Regions from separate parts of the Arthrobacter sp. Ha26 genome, predicted to be linked through region 2. Evidence: predicted binding sites of a transcription regulator. Region 2 holds the regulator's gene; the other holds the start of a gene.

Region 1 (10,967 bases), on a different contig from region 2:
AATCTGGCCCAGCGGCGTCGTAATTTCACTGGGTACACCGGCGGTTCGGGCAGCCGAGACAAGCCCGCCAAGGGCCCGTTTGTCCTCCACGCTGACCAGGCCGTCCTGGACCACGGCGCAGATCTGCCGGTTGACTTCGTCAGCAGCGGCCGTGGCCACCTTCGAGGCGGCGTCGCTGGCCGCATTCCCGGCAGCTTCCTCGACGGCGCCACAGCCGGCGAGCAGCAGCATCAGGGGCACGGCGGACAGGGCGGCAAGGCGGGGATTCATGGTTCCACCCTAGCAATGGCCGGTGTGGGCCTTGCCTGCCCGCGCGGTTACCGGCCGCTGGCTGCCGGCACGCCGAGGATGTGATCCAGGAGCCCGTTCCGGAACTTCCCGTCGGGATCGTGGGCCGAGGCCAGGGACCTGAACTCCGCGAACCGGGGATACAAAGACTCCCAGTCGTGCCCGGTTGGGGAGAACAGCTTGCCCCAGTGGGGCCGGGCGCCGAAGGGCCGCAGGGCCTCCTCAAGGTCCGGAAGGAGTGCTTCCACCTCGGGCTGCATCGGCCGCCAGGTGAAATGCAGGGCAACGCTTTGCTGCCGGTAGAACGGGCTCAGCCAGAATTCGTCCGCGGCGCCGGTGCGGATCTCGGAGACAAACAGCAGAGGCGCCAGCTTGTCCGCCAGGCCGCGTACTGCCCGGAGTGCCGCCGGCGCGTGTTCCAGCGGCAGGATGAACTCGCTCTGGAGCTCCTCGCCCTTGCTGGGAGTGAACTCGTGCCGGAAATGCGGCAGCCGGTCCAGCCACTGCCCCGGCTCATCCAGCTGGAGGGTGCAGTTCTCAGCGGACATGTCAGGCAGAGGATGGCGGGGCCGCGTGGCGGCCGTGGCATCAAACATCTCGGCCAGCGGGGGTTCCGAGGCCAGCGCCTTGAGCCACACCTGGCTGATGGTTTCGCCCGTGTAGTCGGTAAACATGCTCACGCTGTAGGCGCTGGACATGATGCGGGTAAAGTCGGTCAGCGCCCGTTCCCACGGCAGGTTCTCAAGAACGCGCTGGCGCATGGGAAAACTGGGCTGGACTGTCAGTTCCAGGCCGGTAACGATGCCCAGGGCGCCCAGGCCCACCACGCTGGCCAGGAACTCGTCGCCATCGGCCCGGGTCAACGTGACACTTTCACCCGAGGGCCGGACCAGGTCAATGGACTGCACTGCGCCGGCCAGCGAGGGATTGTTGACTCCGGAGCCGTGCGTTCCGGTCTGGACCGCGCCTGCCACCGAGATATGGGGAAGGGACGCCAGGTTGTGGATGGCCACTCCGGATTGCTCCAGTGTGCGGCACAACGCTCCATAGCTGACACCCCCGCTGACAAAAACAGTGCCGCGCTCAGGGTCCAGTTCGATCCTCTGCGGCAGGGCATCGAGCAGCACGTGCACACCGTCGGTGTCCCCCACCCGGTTAAAGGAGTGCCGGGATCCCAAGGCCTTGACGTGCCCTTCCCGCTCCACTATTCGGGCCAGCTCCGCAACGGATTCCGGACGCTCAATGTGCGCTGAGGAGTATTCGAGGTTTCCTGCCCAGTTCTTCAAAAGCCAGCTTTCCGGTGGGGGTTGTGGGTTTGCCTCCTCCACTGTCAGCGCTAACAACAATGAGTGTCAAGGTGCTTCCGCGCCCCACAGCTTCCCCTCCGGCAGCATTGCATGTCCACCCGTTCATCAGGGTACGGACATCCCGAACCGCCACTGATCCGAAATTCATACGCAGGCGCCGTCCGGCGCGTGCCTGAATCGTGGCAGAGTGGGATGCAGTCGAGTTGAGGGAGGAACTCAGTGTCTGATCTGGGAAAAGCAACCACCAGCGTCTCTGAGGGCGATGCAGTAGGACAGGCCGGGGAAACCGGCGATGAGGCTGGCGTGGGGGCTGCCGAGGTCACGGAATCCGCAGAGGCCGCGGGAGCCGCGGAATCAGCAGAAGCCGCGGAGGAAACAGGCCTGGAGGAGGCAGAGGCCCCGGAAGTTCCGGAAATCACCTTCGATGAAAAGTTCTACCCTGCCCGGCCCAAGGCATTGCGGCCCGTGGCCCGCCGTCGGCAGTACTTCGCCAATGCCCCGTCGCTGGAACTGGACGGACTGAACAAAACCTACGTGGAGTGGTTGCGGAACCAGGCGATGCTCGGCGACGCCAACGTCCTGGCCCGGCAACTTTCCGGTCAGGCGAGCATGTGGCAGCACTCGTTCGCGCACCCCAACCCGCGCGCCGCCGTCGAACGCGCCTCCGTGTGGTTTACCGCCTACCCGCTGTCCTTTATGACTACTCCGGGGCAGTCTTTCCTGGGGGCCCTCGGTGACCCGGAGTTGTGGAAGACGTTCCGGGAGATCGGGATCAGGGCCATCCACACCGGCCCCGTGAAGAAGGCCGGCGGGCTGGAGGGGTGGAGGGAAACGCCGAGCGTGGACGGCCACTTTGACCGCATCAGCATGGCGATCGATCCGCTGTTCGGCTCCGAGGACGAGTTCCGCCGCATGTGCGAGGTCGCCGGGGAGCACGACGGCACCATCATCGACGACATCGTGCCCGGGCACACTGGCAAGGGTGCGGACTTCCGCCTTGCCGAAATGAACTACCGCGATTACCCGGGCATTTACCACATGATCGACATCCCGGAATCGGACTGGCACCTGCTGCCGGACGTCCCCCCGGGCGAGGATTCAGTCAACATCAGCCCCGACGCCGAGCAGGCACTGCAGCAGGCGGGGTATATCATCGGCCGGCTGCAACGGGTCATCTTCTATGAACCGGGCGTGAAGGAAACGAACTGGAGCGCCACCCGGGCCATCGTGGACACCACCGGCCAGAAGCGCCGCTGGGTGTACCTGCACTATTTCAAGGCCGGGCAGCCTTCCATCAACTGGCTGGATCCCACCTTTTCCGGCATGCGCCTGGTGGTTGGCGATGCGCTGCACTCGCTGCTTGACCTGGGCACAGGTGCCCTGCGGCTGGATGCCAACGGCTTCCTGGGCGTGGAAAAGAGCGCGGCGGAGCAGCCCGGCTGGTCGGAAGGGCACCCGCTCTCGGAGGCAGCCAACCAGCTGATCGGCAGCATGGTGCGCAAGGTGGGTGGCTTCTCCTTCCAGGAACTGAACCTCACCATCGATGACATCAAGGCAACCTCGGAAACCGGGCCGGACCTGTCCTACGACTTCATCACCCGCCCCGGCTACCACTACGCCCTGGTCACCCAGGACACCGAGTTCCTGCGCCTCACCCTTCGCCTGGCGATGGAGATCGGCGTGGACCAGGCATCCCTGGTGCACGCGCTGCAGAACCACGATGAACTGACCTACGAACTGGTGCACTTCGCCACCCGGCACAAGGACGACGTCTTCGAACTCGCCGGCAACGAACTGACCGGCACTGAGCTGACCGAACATGTGCAGGAGACGCTGCGGAACGCGCTGACGGGGGAGAACGGGCCGTACAACGCCGTGTTCACCACCAACGGCATTGCCTGCACCACGGTCAGCGTGATTACCGCTGCGCTGGGGATCAAGGACCTGTCCTCCCTCACCTCCGAGCAGATTGACACGGTGCGGGAAGCCCACCTGCTGCTGGCGATGTACAACGCGCTGCAGCCCGGCGTCTTCGCGCTGTCCGGCTGGGACATGGTGGGCATGACAACGCTGGACAGGGCCCAGGTCCGCGAGCTCACGGCGCAAGGCGATACCCGGTGGATCAACAGGGGTGCCCACGACCTGATGGGCACCAACGCTGAAGCCACTGTTTCGGCTTCGGGCATGCCCCGGGCGCGCAGCCTCTATGGCCCGCTGCCCGAACAGCTCAAGGACGAACACTCCTTCGCGCGCCGGCTCCAGAAGGTCCTCAAGGTGCGTGAGGAATGGGGCATTGCCACCGGTGTGCTCCTGGATGTTCCGCAGGTTTCCCAGCGCGGGCTCCTGGTGATGGTCCACCGCCTGGCATCCGGACAGATCCAGGTGACGGTCCTGAACTTCTCGGGTGAAAGCATCATGGGCAGCGTCAACTCCAGCTACCTGGAGGCCGGGGCGGGGGTGAAGGACCTGTTCACCGAGGAGACTGTGGGCCAGGTGGACGACCTGCACAGCTTCTTCATCGAACTTGGCGCATACCAGGGAACGGCGCTGCTGATTGAGGAGCCGGTCCCCGCCGAGGAGGAGAACGCGGAAGCACTGTAGTTTCCTGCCCTGGTCAAAGCTGCCCGGATCAGGCAGCTTTGACCAGGGGGAGCTCATCCCAGTGCGTGGTGTACCGGGGGGAGCGCATTCCGCGTTTCATGGTCCAGTCCGGGCCGCCGCGGATTCCTGCATGGCCGAGTCCGATGGAGCCGCGGCCATAGCGGCGGGTGATGTCCTCCAGCAGCGGGCCGATGTGCCTCTCCTCGTGCGGGTTTTCGAAGGGTTCCAGCGGCTTCTGGTTGCCGCTGGGCCGCAGGTCCGTGACCATAATGCCGGCGCGGGCGTACTTGGTGCCTTCGATGATGGAGGGCAGCAGGGCGTGGGCGGCCCTGGTGAGGATGACGGGGTCCGCCGTCGGCATGGGCAGCGGGACGCAGACGGAGGGGAAGGACGTCTGCTGCGCGTTGAAGTGTGATGTTCCGGCGAACGCGGTGAGCAGTTTGGCCTGCAGGCTGTGCTTGGCCAGCCGCGCGCTGGCCATCTGGGCATAGACGCTGAGGACCTGCCGGACGTGGTGCGCCGTGGTGATGGGGGTGGAGAACGAGCGCGAGAAGATCAGTTGGTCCCGGCCGATCCGCGCTTCCTCCATGGGGATGCAGGGGGTGCCCTGCAGCTCGAGGACTGTCCGCATCATCACCACGGAGAAGCGCTCGCGGATCCTCACGGGGTCGGCGTGCTTGAGGTCCAGGATGGAGTGGATGCCCATCGCGTTCAGGCGTTTGGTGATCCGCGTTGCCACTCCCCAGACTTCAATTACGGAGAGCCTGGCCATCAGCGCCTCCCGGTGTTCCGGCGGAACAGAGTCCCACCGGCAGACGCCGCCGAACGCCGGGTTGTGCTTGGCCCATTTATTGGCCAGCTTGGCCAGGGTCTTGGTGCGGGCAATGCCGACGCAGACCGGCACGCCGACATTCCTGGCGGTGGCGGCCTTGATGGTCCGGCCGAGTTCCAGCAGGTGTTCCGGAGTGCCTTTGACCCCCAGGAACGCTTCGTCGATGCTGTACACCTCCAGCCAGGCGGAGTAGCGGCCCAGCAACTCCATCACCCTGGCGCTGATGTCCCCGTACAGCTCATAGTTGCTGGACTTGGCGATCAACCCCCATTCCTTGGCCCGGGGCGCGATCTTGAACCAGGGCTCGCCCACCCCAATTCCCAGCGCCTTCGCCTCGGGCGATCGGGTGACAGCGCAGCCGTCGTTGTTGGAGAGCACGATCAGCGGCTTGCCCTCCAATGACGGGTCGAAGACGCGCTCGGCGCTGGCATAGAAACAGTTGACGTCCACATGGGCGATCTCGGGCATCTGCCGCATCGTTGCCGGCTTGGTCATGGCCGCCCCTCACACATGGTGCAGGCACCGGGTGGCCACACCCCAGATGGTCAGCTCACTCAGTGCGGGCACCAGGATGTCCGGATATTTGGGGTTTTCAGCCTGCAGCACCACGCCCCGGGCGGTGATCCGCAGCCGCTTCACGGTCAGCTCCCCGTCCAGCACCGCCACCACCACCGACCCGTCCTTGGGTTCCAGGGCCCGGTTAACAATGAGCTCGTCGCCGTCACTGATGCCGGCCCGCTCCATGGAGTCGCCGGTCACCCGGACCACGAAGGTGCTGGTGATGTCCTTGATCAGGTGTGCATTCAGGTCTATCCGGCCATCGAAGTAGTCCTGGGCAGGTGAAGGATAACCGGCGGCCACAGGTATCGGGGACAACCACGCCAGCTGCAACGAGAGTCCCGCATCTATCACACGGGGACCGATTATGACGCCCACAACACACCCTTATTCGAATATATGTTCGACACCTTGAGTGTACAGCGGAGCGCGGACAATAACGACGGCGGCAGCTCACCCAGGTGAAGCGGATGCGCAAGGGGAGCGGTCAGGGCGTCCGCTCCACCGCAGCGAGGATGGCGCCTCCCAGGTCCGCCGGCCTCGTGAACTGGGGCCAGTGCCCGGTGGGCAGGTCCACGTATTCGACGTCCTTCATCCGCGCGAGCTCGGCGACAAAGGGATGGCCGGCGGCGATCCACTCCCTGAGCATGGCGGACGGGAACTCGCAGGCGATCACGGTGGCCGGAACGTCATACCGGCGCTCGTTACCCAGATGCTGCAGGTCATAGGCCACTCTCTTTGGCTGGGGAATGGCGCGTACACGGAAGGCTTCGCGCAGGCCTTGGTCGAGGTCGACCAGGTCCGCGTCCTCGAACTCCTCCCACGGCGGCAGCGGCACGTCGTCGCCGTCGGCCGTCAATTCATCGTTGATGACGCCCCCTTCGCCCAAGGGTCCGCTGTCCACGTAGATGGCCCGCGCCACCCGGTCCGGCCGGGCGTCCACCGCACCATGGATGATGGCCCCGCCACCGGAATGCCCCACGAGGACCACCTTGCCCTCCAGGGCATCGACGGCGGCGGCCACGGCGTTGATATGGTCCCGCAGTCCGATGCCTGAACGGTCGGCGCCAACGGACTCCAGTCCCGGCAGCGTGAGCGGATGTGTGCGGTGGCCGGCGGCGTCCAGCACGGGTGTCACCTCCGCCCAGGATGAGGCGTCCAACCAGAAACCGGGTACCAGGATGATGTCCATGACGGCACCCTACTACCCGGGCGGACGAACTGAACGCGTATTGGTCAGCGCCGCTTGCGGTCCTTCCCGCCCGGCCTTTCCTGCCGTTCCACCAGGCCGCGCTCGGCCCACCGCTGTGACTTTCCTGCTGATACCACCTTCTGGTGCCATTCCCGCTGGTAGGCCCGCTGGGCTGCAACGTCGCTGCGCCGGGCAAGGGCGGCCAGTTCCCGCTGCAGCTTCAGGTAGCTGTGCCAGCGGCGCTCGTCCAGCACGCCGTCGGTGATGGCCGCCTGGACTGCGCAGCCGGGCTCGCCGTGGTGGGCGCAGTCCGAGAACCGGCAGTGGGCGGCCAGTTCCTCCACATCGCCGAACATCTCACCCATGCCGTCCTCCGCGTCGAACAATCCGAAGCCCCGCACCCCGGGCGTATCCATCAGGACCGTCCCATTGGAGAGGGGCACCAACTCGCGCGACGTGGTGGTGTGCTTGCCCTTGAAATCGCCCGGGCGGACCTCCCCGGTGTGCTGGACCTCGTGCCCCACCAAGGCGTTGATGAGGGTGGACTTGCCCGCGCCGGAAGGACCCAGGAGCACGAGGGTGCCGCCAGAAGGGATTTGCTGCAGGAGTTCGTCGATCCCGTCGCCGCTTTCCGCCGAGGTGGTGACCACCTCCACGCCGGCGGCCTGCAGGACAACTTTCCCGACGACGTCGTCCGCCACTTCGGCGAGGTCCGCCTTGGTGATGATCACCAGGGGAGTGGCGCCGGAGTCCCACGCCGCCACGAGGGTCCGCTCCAGCCGGTTGTGGGTCAGTGGCCGGTCCACGGGCACTACAAGCCCCACCATGTCCATATTCGCGGCCAGGACCTGCGCCGCGGAGGAGTCCTCGAACGCGCGTTTGCGGCTGAGCTCCGACCGGCGCGGAAGGACGCCAAGGATCTGGCGCCCGCCGGCCCGGTTGGGCCCGATCCACACCCAGTCCCCGGTCACTGCCGTCTCTCCGGTCAGTGGGTAGGGCAGATGCAGGATGTCGGCTCCCACCGCGACGAGGAGCAGGGTGCGGTCCACGCGGACCACCCGGCCGCGTTCGGTGGCGTCCGGCAGGGGATGGTCCTCGAAGTGCTGGGCGACGGCGGGAGTGTAGCCGTAGCGGAGGGGACCTGTGTTTGTTGACGTGGGGTTACGTGCTGTGCTGGTTGAAGGGTTAGTCGAAGCCAGGACGTGGCCTGAAGGAATGCTCACTGTGATACCTCGGGGAAAACACCCCTGCACCGGCAGCTGGCAGCCTTGGTGCTTCGGCGCTCCGCAGTGAGGTCAGGCGGTGCAGGCGCGGCACAGGGGAAGGGTTTGGACGAAGGATGCGGAGCGCTCAGTGCGCACGGCTGTGAAAGTCATCAAAAACACCTCCCTCTCTACGCGGCAGGACCCGGAACCGGTCCCTGGAAAGTATCTGGAGCTCGCCGGCTTACACGTGGCGTGCATGTGGCGGGCACCAGTGAAGGTCCCGACCGGTCCCACCCTAGCCCCGGCCGCAAGCCTCCACCAGAGCAAAAGTGAAAGCGCCGCACAGCCGGAATGAGAAAGCCGATTCCTAGCGATGCAGTTCCAGCGCCCGCTTCTGCCGCGCGGAAATGCTCGAAACGTAGCCACAGTTGGTACACGTGATGCGATAGGACCGGGACGTGGTGAACACGGGGATAAAGAAGAGGGTGAACTTTGTGGCCCGCTCCTCAAGGCGGTGGTGCACAAAGGACCCGCAGTGAGGGCAGGTAGCCGGTTTGCCGGGCAGAGCGTTCAATACCGTCTTGAAACCGAAGAGAAGAAGCACCTTTTTGCCTTTCGGAGTGGTCCGGGGGACTATCAAACAACCTTAGGCCCCGCACAGGCTGAAGTGGTTGGCCTGACAGCCTCCGGGACCGGTGCAATACTTGGGGTTCAGCACGCTTTTGGCGCATTCGGGGGGACTTCGTTTAGATGCTTCTGGATACCGCAACCCTGAGAATCGCGTTTGGCCTGATGGCGCTGGTCCTGGTGTTCCTCTTCTACTTCTCCGCGTACCGGATCACGCGCTCGCCGTACAGCGGCTGGTGGTGCCTGGCGCTGGTGTTTTTTGTGTCCGGGTCCGTGTGCTTCCTGCTGGACGGCACGCCACACCAGGTCTGGGGCAATCCGCTGGGCAACGTCCTGCTGGTCCACGGTGGCGTGGCGGTCTGGGCAGGGGCACGTTCACTGCGGACAGTCCCGCCGCCCCGCTGGGCCTTTAGCGGCATTCCACTGATCACCCTGATCGCCTCAGTACTGGACAAGCCGGCCACCAACACCTGGTCCGGGGGGCCGGTCTTCCTGGCGGCTATGAGCCTTACCATCGGGCTCGCGTCCCATGAACTGTGGCGCCTGGAACCGGGGTATTCGCGCGTCCGGATCCCCATGGCCGCGGCGGCCGGCGGTCTCTCGGTCTTCTACTTCCTGCGCTGGCTGGCCTTCCTGGTGGAGGGGCAGGACGGCCCCACCTTCGTTACGGTGTTCGGTTCCGCCGTTACCACCCTGGTCACTATGGTGCTGCTGGTGGTGGTCTCGTTCAGCATGGCCGCCCTGAGCAGCGAACAGCAGACCAGGGCCCTGCGCGTCGTGGCCTCCCGTGACGACCTCACCGGTCTGCTCAACCGCAAGGCATTCCTGGACCTGGCAGCCGAGCAGCTGGCCGACCTCGCCACTACCCGCGGCTCCGGCACACTCATCCTGGCCGACCTCGACCATTTCAAAGCCGTCAACGACACCTATGGCCACGCCGCCGGCGACGTAGCGTTGCAGTCCTTCGGAAACGCCTGCAGCGCCACCGTCCGGTCCACCGACCTGGTGGGGCGGTACGGCGGCGAAGAGTTCGTCCTCCTCCTGCCCGGCACCAATGCCGAACGGGCAGAAAACATAGCCGAGGAGATCAGCCGGCGCCTGGCCGCGGCCCCGGCCGCGGACGGAATGGAGATGCCCACCGTCAGTTACGGGATCTCCGCCTACGACGCCGGCACTACAGACGTGGACCACCTCATCGCCGCCGCGGACGCCGCCTTGTACCGGGCCAAATCACTGGGCAGGAACCAGACGGCCCGCAGCGACAAGATGCGCTAGCGCCGTCACCGCAGGGGCTGTTCAGTTCCCGGCATTGAGCTTTCCGGCCAGCCGCTCGCGCATCTGGATGCTGGCGGAGTTCAGGCCAATCAATTCCACCTCGCGGCCGTGGCGGCGGTACTTTTCCGTCACGGCGTCCAGCACCGCGATGGTGGACGCGTCCCAGAGGTGCGAGGCGTGCAGGTCCACCACCACGCGGGTGATCTCCGGGTCGGCATCCAGGGCATATTCGAACTGGGTGTAGAGATCGTTGGACGAGGCGAAAAACAGCTCCCCGTCCACCGTGTACGTGGCAACTTTTGCACCGTTAACCTCGAGCACGGTCCGCTCAACGGTGACAAAGTGGGCCACCCGGCGGGCGAACATGGCCATGGCCGCGAGCACCCCTGCGCCGACACCGATGGCCAGGTTGTGCGTGGCCACTACCACCCCGACGGTGATCAGCATCACGGCGGTTTCGGATTTCGGCATGGTCCGCAGTGTCCGCGGCGCGATGGAGTGCCACTCGAAAGTGATGGCGGAAACAAAGATCATCACGGCCACCAGGGCTGCCATGGGGATCAGGCCCACAACGTCGCCCAGCACCACCACGAGGACCAGCAGGAAGACGCCGGCCAGGAAGGTGGAGACGCGGCTGCGTGCACCGGAGCCCTTGACGTTGATCATGGTCTGTCCGATCACCGCGCAGCCGCCCATGCCGCCGAGGAACCCGGTGACAATGTTGGCCACGCCCTGGCCCAACGATTCGCGGGTCTTGTTGGAGCGCGTGTCCGTGATGTCGTCCACGAGCTTGGCGGTCATCAGGGATTCGAGCAGGCCCACCAGCGCCATGGACAGCGAGAACGGTGCCAGGATCTGGAAGGTTTCCCAGGTAAGCGGCACGTTGGGGAGGAAGAAGGTGGGCAGGCTTTGGGGCAGTTCGCCCTTGTCGCTGACCGTGGGCACGTCCAGCCCCGCCAGTACGGCAACAACGGTGAGCACCACGATGGCCACCAAGGGTGATGGCACCGCCGTCGTAAGTTTCGGCAGCCCCACCACTATCAGCAGCCCGGCGGCCACGAGCGGGTAGACCAGCCACGGAA
Region 2 (10,967 bases):
GTGGAGTTCGGGGACCGGCTGGCCTTCTCCAAACTCCTGCGTGCCTGCGGCGGGATCGAGGGGCTGGAGCGGGTGCGCTTCACCAGCCCGCACCCGGCCGCCTTCACGGATGATGTCATCGACGCCATGGCTGAGACCCCAAACGTGATGCCACAGCTGCACATGCCGTTGCAATCCGGCTCGGACAAAGTCCTCCGCGACATGCGGCGCTCCTACCGTTCCACCAAGTTCCTCGGCATCCTGGACAAGGTCCGGGAAAAGATTCCGCACGCCGCCATCTCCACCGACATCATCGTCGGCTTTCCCGGGGAAACCGAAGAAGACTTCCAGGCCACCCTGGACGTGGTGGAAAGGTCCCGCTTCGCCACAGCTTTTACCTTCCAGTACTCCAAGCGCCCGGGAACCCCTGCTGCAGACTTGCCGGACCAGTTGCCCAAAGCTGTGGTGCAGGAACGCTTTGAGCGGCTCACCGCCCTTCAGGACCGCATTGCCGCGGAGGAGAACCGGAAGCAGCTCGGCCGCAGGGTGGAGGTGATGGTCACCGCTCAGTCCGGCCGCAAGGCCGGCGAAACCCACCGGCTGTCCGGCCGGTCGCAGGACCAGCGGCTGGTGCACTTCTCGGTACCCGAGGGAGCGCAGGCGCCGCGCCCTGGTGACCTTGTCACGGTCACCATTACGGAGGCCGCAGCTTTCCATCTCGTCGCCGATCCAACCCTGGAGGACTACAGCCTGCGCCGTTCCCGCGCCGGTGACGCCTGGGACAGGTCGCAGGCGGACTCCTGCGGCGTTCCCGCTCCCGTTCCCGGCGCCGGCAACGGCCGGTCCGGAGTCTCCCTCGGGATGCCCTCGCTGCCTGTGCGCACCCGCTGACCGGTGGGCTCTCCGCCTGTCATCGCCGTCGTCGGCCCCACCGGCTCCGGCAAGTCGGACCTTGCCGTCAACCTCGCCCTGGAACTGGACGGCGAAGTGATCAATGCCGATGCCCTGCAGTTCTACCGCGGCATGGACATCGGCACGGCGAAAATCACCCTGGCCGAACGCAGGGGGGTGCCGCACCAACTGCTGGACGTTCTGGACGTGACCCAGGAGGCCAGCGTCTCCACGTTCCAGGAGCAGGCGCGGGCCGCCATCACGGACATCCATTCCCGCGGCAAACGGGCCATCCTGGCCGGCGGCTCCGGACTGTACGTGCGGGCCGCGCTGGACGTCCTGGAGTTTCCCGGGACAGACCCTGCCGTTCGGCAGCAGCTTGAGGATGAGCTGGCAGCCCAGGGTTCCGCTGCGCTGCTGGCTCGGCTCCAGGCCGTGGATCCGGTCTCCGCCGGCCGGCTCGCCGACGACAGGCGCATCATCCGTGCGCTGGAAGTCCATCAGCTCACCGGCCGCCCGTTCAGTTCCTTTATGCCCCAGCGGGAGTACTTCCAGCCTGCAGTGCAGGTGGGCCTCAGCGTGGACCGTGACCAGCTCCGCGAGCGGCTGGCCTTGCGCGTGCACAGGATGGTGGGGGCGGGCCTGCTCGATGAGGTGGAGCGGCTCGAAGCCCACGGCCTGCGGCAGGGCAAAACAGCGCCCCGCGCCCTGGGGTACGCACAGTTCCTCCGGGTGCTCGACGGCGAAGCAACGGTCGCGGAGGCCGCGGAAGAAACCATCGTGGCCACCCGGCAGTTTGCCCGGCGCCAGCTCACCTGGTTCCGGGCCGACCCCCGCATCAACTGGCTGGATTGGCAGGACCCGAACCTGGCCGCGCGCGCCGCCGCAATCTGCCGTTAAGAGCCGCCAGTGACCACGGACTTTTGTCCACCTCGGTGGACGTCCACCCGCCCCAAGTCCGCGGCTCCGCATATTCGCTCCGGTTTCAAGCCTGCCCCGCCCGGCCGGTACCCTTGACACCATGAATGCAACCCTTGCCGAGACCACAACGCACGCCTTCCAGACGCTGGGCGGGCTTCGTTTCTCCAAGGGGCACGGCACCGGCAATGACTTTGTCCTGGTGGCCGATCCTGATGACCGCCACACGATAGCCCCTGAGCAGGTGGCCGCCCTGTGCGACCGGCACCGCGGGATCGGCGGCGACGGGCTCATCCGCGCCGTTCCCTCCCGCTTCCTGCCGGAGGGCCGCGAACTGCTCGTGGCGACGCCCGAAGCCGAGTGGTTCATGGATTACCGCAACGGTGATGGATCACTGTCCGAAATGTGCGGTAACGGCGTCCGCGTCTTTGTGCACTTCCTCCGCGCGGAGGGCCTGGTGGACCTGCCCGACGGCGGAGCCCTCACCATCGGCACCCGCGCCGGCGCCAAAACGGTTGTCAGGACGGGCGAGGATTACGCGGTGGACATGGGCCCATGGGAATTCATCTTCCCCGGCGAGGCCACCGCCAAGGCCATGGACTCGCTGGTGTCCGCGGACGGGCTGGAAGTTCCCCGGCCCGCCCTGTCCGTCAGCATGGGCAATCCCCACACGGTGGTTGCCCTTGCCGAACTCTCGGAACTTGCAGCGACCCGGCTGTACACGGCGCCGGTGGTGGACCCTGTGCCCGCCAACGGCACCAACGTGGAGTTTGTGGTTCCGTCCGAGCCGCTGGTGCACCACGGCGTCGGCTCCGTCACCATGCGCGTCCACGAACGCGGTGTGGGGGAGACCCAGTCCTGCGGTACGGGCGCGTGCGCCGCAGCCGTGGCCATCCGCCACTGGGCCGGAGCGGAAGCGCCGGACGCTTGGCAGGTCCATGTCCCCGGCGGCGTGGTGGGCGTGAAATTTTTCGCCGGCCCCGGCGGGCATGAGCACGTGGAACTCAGCGGGCCCGCCGTTATTGTGGCAAGCGGGACGCTTTCCTGACTTTCAGGATCCGAAACGACTTGGACGTCGACTCGCGGGTCACGGCAAAGGAATCGTCCAATTCTGCCGCCAGCCAGCGCTGCAGCGAGTCCGAGCCCAGGTTCTTTTGCACCACAAGCCAGGCCGTTCCACCCGGTGCCAGCCGGGGCAGCCACAGCTTCAGCAGGGAATGCAGTTCGTCCTTGCCGATCCGGATGGGCGGATTGGACCAGATGGTGTCGAAACGCACTTCCGGTTCTACGGCATCTGGCGTGCTGGCCACCACGTTGGACAATCCCAGTGCTGCCGCGTTCTCGTTGGTTAACGTGATGCAGCGTTCGTTGACGTCCACCGCGTAGACCGTCGAGTGCGGTGCCCGCAGGGCCATCGTCAGCGCGATCGGACCCCAGCCGCAGCCGATATCCAGCAGGTTGCCGGTAGGTGAAGGAGCGGGGACTTCGGCGAGGAGCACCGCCGTTCCCTTGTCGATGCCGTCGGGGCTGAAGATTCCGGTTGAAGTCTGCAGCCGGCGTGTTTCCCCCGCCAGTTCAACCGTGAGCGGCTTGCGGGTGAACGGGCCGGCAGGTGATGAACTGAAATAGTGTGCGGACTCCATAACTGGCCAGAGTAGTTCCCCTTGCAGCGTAATGGGAAACTGCGCCGGGGAGCGGTCTGTTAGGGTTGAACCCATGTTCCTGATCTTCGAGTAGCCGGCACGGGCCCCGCCCGTCCCGAAGAAAATGTCCCACAGCGACGCAGGCTTTCTTAGGCCTTCCGCACATGTGCACCGGACCGCGCCCCTGCGCTGGCTCCGGCCGCCGGACAATACTCGAAAGTCAGCTCCTGCTGCTTCTTTCGCCGATTCTCCGGCGCCTTCCGCTTTCCCACCCCTCGAGGTGGCTGCTACCCCCGGACACATCGCTGCCCGGCGCGAGAAACCAGGAGAACTGCATGACCGCAGGCCGTCAGCCCAGCGCGAATACTTCCCCAATCACCACCAATCGGCACTATTCTGGAACTGCCGAACCTTCAAAGGAGACCATGACCAGCCAGCCCAACACCGGATCCGATTCAGCCTCCCAGGACATGAGTCCTGAGGAAATCCAGGCCGTGATCGACCGGATTCTCTCCAAGGACGTACCGGCCAAAGCCGTCAGCACGCCAGATGCAACGCAGCGCGGCGACGGAAAAGCGGTACTGGGCAAAGCCCAGGCCATCTCCCGCCTGGATGAAGAACACACAACATACGACGGCGACCAGCAGGATCTCGAGGAACGCCGTGCCCTGCGCCGCACGGCAGGGCTGTCCACAGAACTCGAAGACGTCACCGAAGTCGAATACCGGCAGCTGCGCCTGGAACGGGTGGTCCTGGCAGGACTGTGGTCCGAAGGAACCCTCGCGGACGCGGAAAACTCGCTGCGCGAGCTCGCCGCCCTCGCCGAAACCGCAGGCTCCGAGGTCCTTGACGGTTTGGTGCAGCGCCGCGACAAGCCGGACCCGGGAACGTTCCTTGGCTCCGGCAAGGCCCTGGAGCTGAAGGACATCGTGATGTCCACCGGCGCCGACACCGTGGTGGTGGATGCCGAACTGGCCCCGTCGCAGCGGCGTGGCCTTGAGGACATCGTCAAGGTGAAGGTGATCGACCGCACGGCCCTGATCCTGGACATCTTTGCCCAGCATGCCAAGAGCCGGGAAGGCAAGGCCCAGGTTGAGCTGGCGCAGCTCGAGTACCTGCTGCCGCGTCTGCGCGGCTGGGGCGAGTCGATGTCCCGCCAGGCCGGTGGACAGGTGGGCGGTGCCGCGGCGGGTATGGGTTCGCGTGGTCCCGGTGAAACAAAGATCGAACTGGACCGCCGGAGGATCCGCACCCGCATGGCCAAGCTGCGGCGGGAAATCGCCGCGATGAAGCCTGCCCGCGAGACCAAACGCGCCAACCGCCGTCGTAATGAGGTGCCCTCCGTGGCAATCGCCGGGTACACCAACGCCGGCAAATCCTCGCTGCTGAACCGGCTGACGGATGCAGGCGTGCTGGTGGAGAATGCCTTGTTCGCCACGCTGGACCCCACGGTCCGCAAAGCTGAAACAGCGGACGGCCTGGGCTACACCCTGGCGGACACTGTGGGTTTTGTCCGTTCTTTGCCCACCCAGCTGGTAGAGGCTTTCCGTTCCACCCTGGAGGAAGTGGCGGACTCGGACCTGATCCTTCACGTCGTGGACGTTTCGCACCCGGATCCCGAGGGCCAGATTGCTGCCGTCCGCAAGGTCTTCAGCGAAGTGGACGCCCGCAAAGTGCCGGAGATCATCGTCCTGAACAAAGCCGACGCCGCGGATCCCTTTGTGGTGGAGCGGCTGAAGCAGCGGGAACCGCGGCATGTAGTGGTTTCAGCCCGCACGGGGGAAGGAATTCCGCAGCTGCTGCAGGCCGTCAGCGAGGCCATCCCGCGTCCGTCCGTCAAGCTTGACCTCCTCATTCCCTACGACCGCGGGGACCTGGTCAGCAAGCTGCACGAATCGGACGCTGAGATTATCAGCGTTGACCATGATGAAGCCGGTACCCGGGCAGTAGTCAAAGTCCGGGAAGGCCTCGCGGCTGAACTGGAATCATTCGTCACCCATGACTGACCTCGTGGCTGGCGAAGCCACAGGAACGGCCGGCGAGCAGTTCGTTATCGAACTGCTCGACCGGGCCGTTGCGGGCATGGGCGGACAGAGCAGGAGCGGCCAGCACGAGATGGCCAGGCAGGTGGCGCGGGCACTCGAAACCGGGGACCACCTGCTCGTCCAGGCGGGCACGGGTACCGGAAAGTCGCTGGCGTACCTCATACCCCTCATAGCCCATGCGCTGGAGAGCAACAAGCCGGCCCTGGTGTCCACGGCAACGCTTGCCCTGCAGACCCAGATCGTGGGCAGGGACCTTCCCCGGCTCCTGAAAACCATCACTCCAGCCCTGGACCGTCCCGTCAAGGTGGCACTGGTCAAGGGCCGCTCCAACTACGTGTGCCTGCATAAACTCGAAGGGGGATTTCCCTCCGAGGAACCCGCCGAGGGCCAGCTGTTTTCCCTGGGCGAGGACACCAGCGTGCCCCACTTCGCGGCGGCCGTAGGCGGTCCCGCCTCCCAGCTCGGCAAGGAAGTAGTCCGCCTGCGCGAGTGGGCGGAGAAAACCACCACCGGTGACCGGGATGAGCTTCTGCCCGGTGTCACGGACCGCGCCTGGCGGCAGGTCTCCGTCACGTCAATGGAATGCCTGGGGGCGCAGAAGTGCCCCATGGCGGCAGAATGCTTCAGTGAGCTGGCGCGCCAGAATGCTGCAGACGCTGATGTTGTGGTTACCAACCACGCCATGCTTGCCGTCAGCGCTTTTGAGGGCCTGGCCGTGCTGCCCGAGTACGACGTCGTGGTGGTTGATGAGGCGCATGAGCTCCAGGACAGGGTGACTGGCGCCGTATCCGGCCAACTCTCGCTGGCCATGGTCCATGCCGCCGCAGCCGGTGCGCGCAAGCACACGGCCATCACCGTGGATGCGCTCAACGCCGCCGCCGCCAACCTGGAAGTTGCGCTGGCCGGAGTCCCCAACGGGCTGCTGCCGAACGGCCTGAACGATGAGCAGCTGGACTGCGTGGACCAGCTGCGCGAAGCCTGCCGCGCCGCCTTGTCCGACTCCAAGGGGGACAGCAGCACAACGGCCGACGGCGGGCGGCAGCTCGCCCGCTCCCGGCTGATGGTCATCCTGGAGCTGTGCGAACGGCTCCTGGCTGCCCGGGAGAACAGGGAAGTGGTGTGGTTCTCGCGCGCCAGCTCCTTTGATCCCCAGCAGGGATACTCCCAGCCGGACGAGACCGCGCCCGCGCTCATCAACGTTGCCCCGCTGTCCGTAGCCGGCCGGCTCCGTGAGGGACTGTTCGCCGACCATACTGTGGTGCTGACCTCGGCGACCCTGGCCATCGGTTCCGCTTTCGAACCGGCCGCGGGCGGACTGGGCCTGGTTGGGGAGGGCGCGCCCAGCTGGACCGGCGTCGATGTGGGGTCGCCCTTTGACTATCCACGGCAGGGCATCCTCTATGTGGCGGGCCACCTGCCCAAGCCCGGCCGGGGTGTGTCGCCCGAAGCCCTGGCTGAACTGGAGGCGCTCATCCGGGCTTCCAACGGTGGTGCCCTCTGCCTGTTTTCGTCACGGCGCGCGGCGGAGGAGGCAGCCGATGCGTTGAGGCCAAAGCTCGGCACGACTATTCTCTGCCAGGGCGATTCCACCATGACGGCCCTGGTGAAGCAGTTCGCGGACGAACCCGATACCTGCCTCTTCGGCACCATGTCCCTGTGGCAGGGCGTGGATGTTCCTGGTGGATCCTGCCGGCTTGTGGTCATTGACCGGATTCCGTTCCCGCGGCCGGACGATCCACTGATGACGGCCCGGTCACGTGCCGTGGCGCAGGCCGGCGGCAACGGCTTTATGTCCGTTTCGGCCACCCACGCCGCCATCCGGCTGGCCCAGGGGGCAGGACGGCTGATCCGTTCCACCGGCGACAAGGGCGTGGTGGCGGTACTGGACTCCAGGCTGGCCACCGAACGGTATGCAGGGTTCCTCCGTGGCGCGCTCCCGCCCTTCTGGCCCACGACGGACCGGAAGACGGCCATTGCGGCGCTCGAGCGGCTGGCGCAGGAGAACTCCTGATGCTCCCGGTGACGCCCTGGCGCTGCCGGTGACGCCCTGGCGCCGCCGGGGCGTCACCTGCGTAATCTACATTCCGTTGCCTAAAGAGAGCGGAGCACCGAGACAACCTTGCCCATGATGGTGGCATGGTCACCCAAAATGGGTTCGTATTGGGTGTTCTGCGGCAGCAGCCACGTGTGGCCGTCACGCTGCCGGAAGGTCTTTACCGTGGCTTCATCATCCAGCAATGCCGCGACGATATCGCCGTTCGCGGCATCCGCCTGGCGGCGTACCACCACCCAGTCGCCGTCGCAGATCGCTGCATCCACCATGGAATCACCGGCAACCTTGAGCATAAACAGTTCCCCTTGGCCCACCAGCTGCCGGGGGAGCGCCAGGACATCCTCCACCACTTGATCGGCCAGGATGGGACCGCCGGCAGCGATGCGGCCCACGAGGGGAACCATGGCCGTGTCCATGGCGGTGGGGAGTTCGGTTACCGTGCCGCCGCTGCCCTGCAGAAGGGCAGAGGGCTCAGCTGGAGGCTTGGATGAGCCACCGTCCAGCGTGAGGGGCATCAGCACCTCCATGGCGCGCGGCCGTTTCGGGTCCCGGCGAAGATAACCGAGCTTTTCCAGCTGCGACAGCTGGTGAGTGACGCTGGACAGGCTCGCCAGGCCCACGGTGTCGCCGATTTCGCGCATTGACGGCGGATAGCCGTTGTCGTTGACCGAGCGCTGGATGGTTTCGAGGATTTTCTTCTGCCGCGGCGTCAGGCCCTTGGCGCTCTTCTTCGGTTGGGAGGTTGCCCTGCCCCCGGCGGCTGCTGCTGCCATATTCGCCAATGCCTTTCGGGTTTGCCCGGCTTTTCGGCCCGGACCTGGAGGTGCCGCCGTAATTGTCAGACCCTGCTGATCAACTTCAGAGGTGGTTGTTCTTGTCTTCAAAGCTAGGCCAGCCGCATTGCATTTTCAAACATTTGTTCTAGCGAGTCTCGACATTATTCGTTGATAGGTGCTAAAACAGAGAAAGCAAAGTTCGAACATGTGTTCTATTCGGTTTCGAACCGTTCGAAAACCCGGACCAGGTCCGCGGGGATCAGGGCGGGCGCCGGGGAAGACATCGGGCAGCACGGTCAGTCCAGGAGGGCTCAGTTCATGTCAGCTACATCTGCTTCAGAGGGTTCGCGCCCACAGCTTCTTTCGATGGATCAACTCATGTCGCAGCCGCGACTCCGGCAGGCGCGGCGTACGCCGCCCCTGCCGCCGCTTCGCCTGACCCGCCGCGGGAAGATTGTCCTGATCGGCTTCCCGCTGGTCCTGCTGGCGGCCTTGCTGCTCTCCCTGGCCGGCTTCTTCAACTCGCCTGCAAAGGCGTCAGACACAGCGGCGGACCTCTCTGTAACCCCCACTGTCACGGTCACTGTGCAGCCGGGCCAGTCGCTGTGGGCCATCGCCGGAACCGTAGACCCGGAGCGGGACGCGCGTGACGTCGTGGCAGACATCGTGCAGCTGAACAACCTCAGTGCCGGCGCGGTCCACCCCGGGCAGCAGCTTTATGTGCCCACGCGGTAACTGCACGCCGATTGCGAACAGGGCACCGTCACATTTTCCGGTCCCCGAAAGGGGCACTAAACTGTTCAGGTGAATCACCAGCTAGAGCGCCTGAACCGGCTTCCCCTCCGCAACAACCTTCGTGGGCTTACCCCGTACGGTGCACCACAGCTGGATGTTCCCATCCTCCTCAACGTCAACGAGAACACCCATGGTGTGCCCGAGGGCGTCCGGGCCGCCATCAGTGCGGCAGTGACAGAGGCCGCCGCCGGACTGAACCGGTACCCCGACCGTGAGTTCACCGACTTGCGGAAGGCCCTGGCCGAATACATGGGACATGGACTCGGACCCTCCAATGTCTGGGCGGCCAACGGCTCCAACGAAGTGCTCCAGCAGATTCTGCAGGCTTTCGGCGGCCCGGGCCGCACGGCGCTCGGCTTCCCGCCCACGTACTCGATGTACCCGCTGCTGGCCAGCGGTACGGACACCGAATACCTTGTGGGCGAACGCGCCGAGGGGTACGGCCTCAGTGCAGAGTCTGCCGCGCTGCAGGTCAAAGAACTGCAGCCCAACATCGTTTTCCTCTGCTCGCCGAACAACCCCACAGGAACAGCTCTCGGGCTCGACGTTGTGGAAGCTGTCTATGAAGCCGGAGAAGCCAGCCAGGCGATCATCATTGTTGATGAGGCCTATCACGAGTTCGCGCACGACGGAACGCCCAGCGCACTGACCCTGCTGCCAGGCCGCGAACGGCTGATTGTCTCGCGGACCATGAGCAAGGCTTTTGCCCTGGCAGGCGCGCGCCTGGGCTACCTGGCCGCGGCGCCTGAGGTCACCGACGCCCTGCGCCTGGTGCGCCTGCCGTACCACCTCTCCGCCATTACGCAGGCAACTGCCCTGGCAGCGCTCCAGCACCGCGAGGCGCTGATGGCAGATGTTGAGGACATCAAGAAGCAGCGCGACAGGATTGTGGCCGAGTTGACCAGGATGGGCCTCAAACCCGCCGCGTCAGACTCAAATTTCGTGTTCTTCGGCGGGGTGGAGAATCCGCACCAGGTCTGGCAGGGGCTGCTCGACGCAGGGGTCCTGATCCGCGACGTTGGAATTCCGGGCTATCTTCGCGTCACTGCCGGCACTGAGACCGAAACCACAGCTTTCCTCACATCCCTCGAAAGCATCCTTGCCGGCCAGTCCGGGCTTCCCGCCTAGACTGGAAGTACCGGCGCTGGACGCCCTGAACCACTCCTTCTTCCCAAAGGACACTTGACCATGAGTTCCACCGGATCCACTGCGGCCAGGACCGCGCGCATGGAGCGTGCCACCAGCGAGTCCTCCGTGCTCGTGGAAATCAACCTCGACGGTACCGGCGTCTCGGACATCGACACGTCGGTGCCCTTCTATGACCACATGCTCACCGCGCTCTGCAAGCACTCACTCATCGACCTGACGGTGAAAGCAACCGGTGACACCCACATCGACGTCCACCACACCGTCGAGGATGTAGCCATCACGTTCGGTGAGGTGCTGCGCACCGCCCTGGGCAACAAGGCGGGAATCCGCCGCTTCGGTGAAGCCACCGTGCCCCTGGACGAGGCATTGGCGCACGCCGTGGTGGACGTTTCCGGCCGCCCGTACCTGGTGCACGGCGGGGAACCCGCAGGCCAGGAGTACCACCTGATCGGCGGCCACTTCACTGGCTCGCTCACCCGCCACGTCTTTGAAGCAATCACCCTCCACGCCGGGATCTGCCTGCACATGAATGTGATCGCCGGAAGGGACCCGCACCACATCGTCGAAGCCCAGTTCAAGGCGTTCGCACGTGCCCTTCGCGCTGCCGTGGAGTCCGATCCCCGGGTTGAGGGCATCCCCTCCACCAAGGGCGCGCTGTGAGCGGCCAGGTCCTTCGGGACGGCGCCATCATCGATCCCTCGGCTGCGCAGAAGCTGCC

What was found. Region 2 encodes LexA, which represses DNA repair genes until DNA is damaged. Its sites were predicted from a motif close to TCGAACANNTGTTCGA; they were not measured.
Region 1: the regulator LexA is predicted to act here: its motif matches at 5,978-5,993, upstream of AC5RVY_RS13895 (LexA family protein).

Annotation. Positions count from the first base shown of each region.
Region 1 covers NZ_JBNHGX010000005.1:255,414-266,380, forward strand. The annotation lists gene AC5RVY_RS13875 (hypothetical protein) at 1-270, opposite strand, end outside; gene AC5RVY_RS13880 (D-arabinono-1,4-lactone oxidase) at 318-1,574, opposite strand; gene treS (maltose alpha-D-glucosyltransferase) at 1,977-4,196, shown strand; gene AC5RVY_RS13890 (Y-family DNA polymerase) at 4,225-5,523, opposite strand; gene AC5RVY_RS13895 (LexA family protein) at 5,533-5,964, opposite strand; gene AC5RVY_RS13900 (alpha/beta fold hydrolase) at 6,074-6,778, opposite strand; gene rsgA (ribosome small subunit-dependent GTPase A) at 6,823-8,001, opposite strand; gene AC5RVY_RS13910 (zinc-ribbon domain-containing protein) at 8,351-8,587, opposite strand; gene AC5RVY_RS13915 (GGDEF domain-containing protein) at 8,734-9,885, shown strand; gene AC5RVY_RS13920 (SulP family inorganic anion transporter) at 9,907-10,967, opposite strand, start outside.
Region 2 covers NZ_JBNHGX010000004.1:374,942-385,908, forward strand. The annotation lists gene miaB (tRNA (N6-isopentenyl adenosine(37)-C2)-methylthiotransferase MiaB) at 1-870, shown strand, start outside; gene miaA (tRNA (adenosine(37)-N6)-dimethylallyltransferase MiaA) at 874-1,770, shown strand; gene dapF (diaminopimelate epimerase) at 1,892-2,836, shown strand; gene AC5RVY_RS12450 (class I SAM-dependent methyltransferase) at 2,808-3,431, opposite strand; gene hflX (GTPase HflX) at 3,857-5,437, shown strand; gene AC5RVY_RS12460 (ATP-dependent DNA helicase) at 5,430-7,487, shown strand; gene lexA (transcriptional repressor LexA) at 7,568-8,302, opposite strand; gene AC5RVY_RS12470 (LysM peptidoglycan-binding domain-containing protein) at 8,684-9,040, shown strand; gene AC5RVY_RS12475 (histidinol-phosphate transaminase) at 9,110-10,228, shown strand; gene hisB (imidazoleglycerol-phosphate dehydratase HisB) at 10,289-10,909, shown strand; gene hisH (imidazole glycerol phosphate synthase subunit HisH) at 10,906-10,967, shown strand, end outside.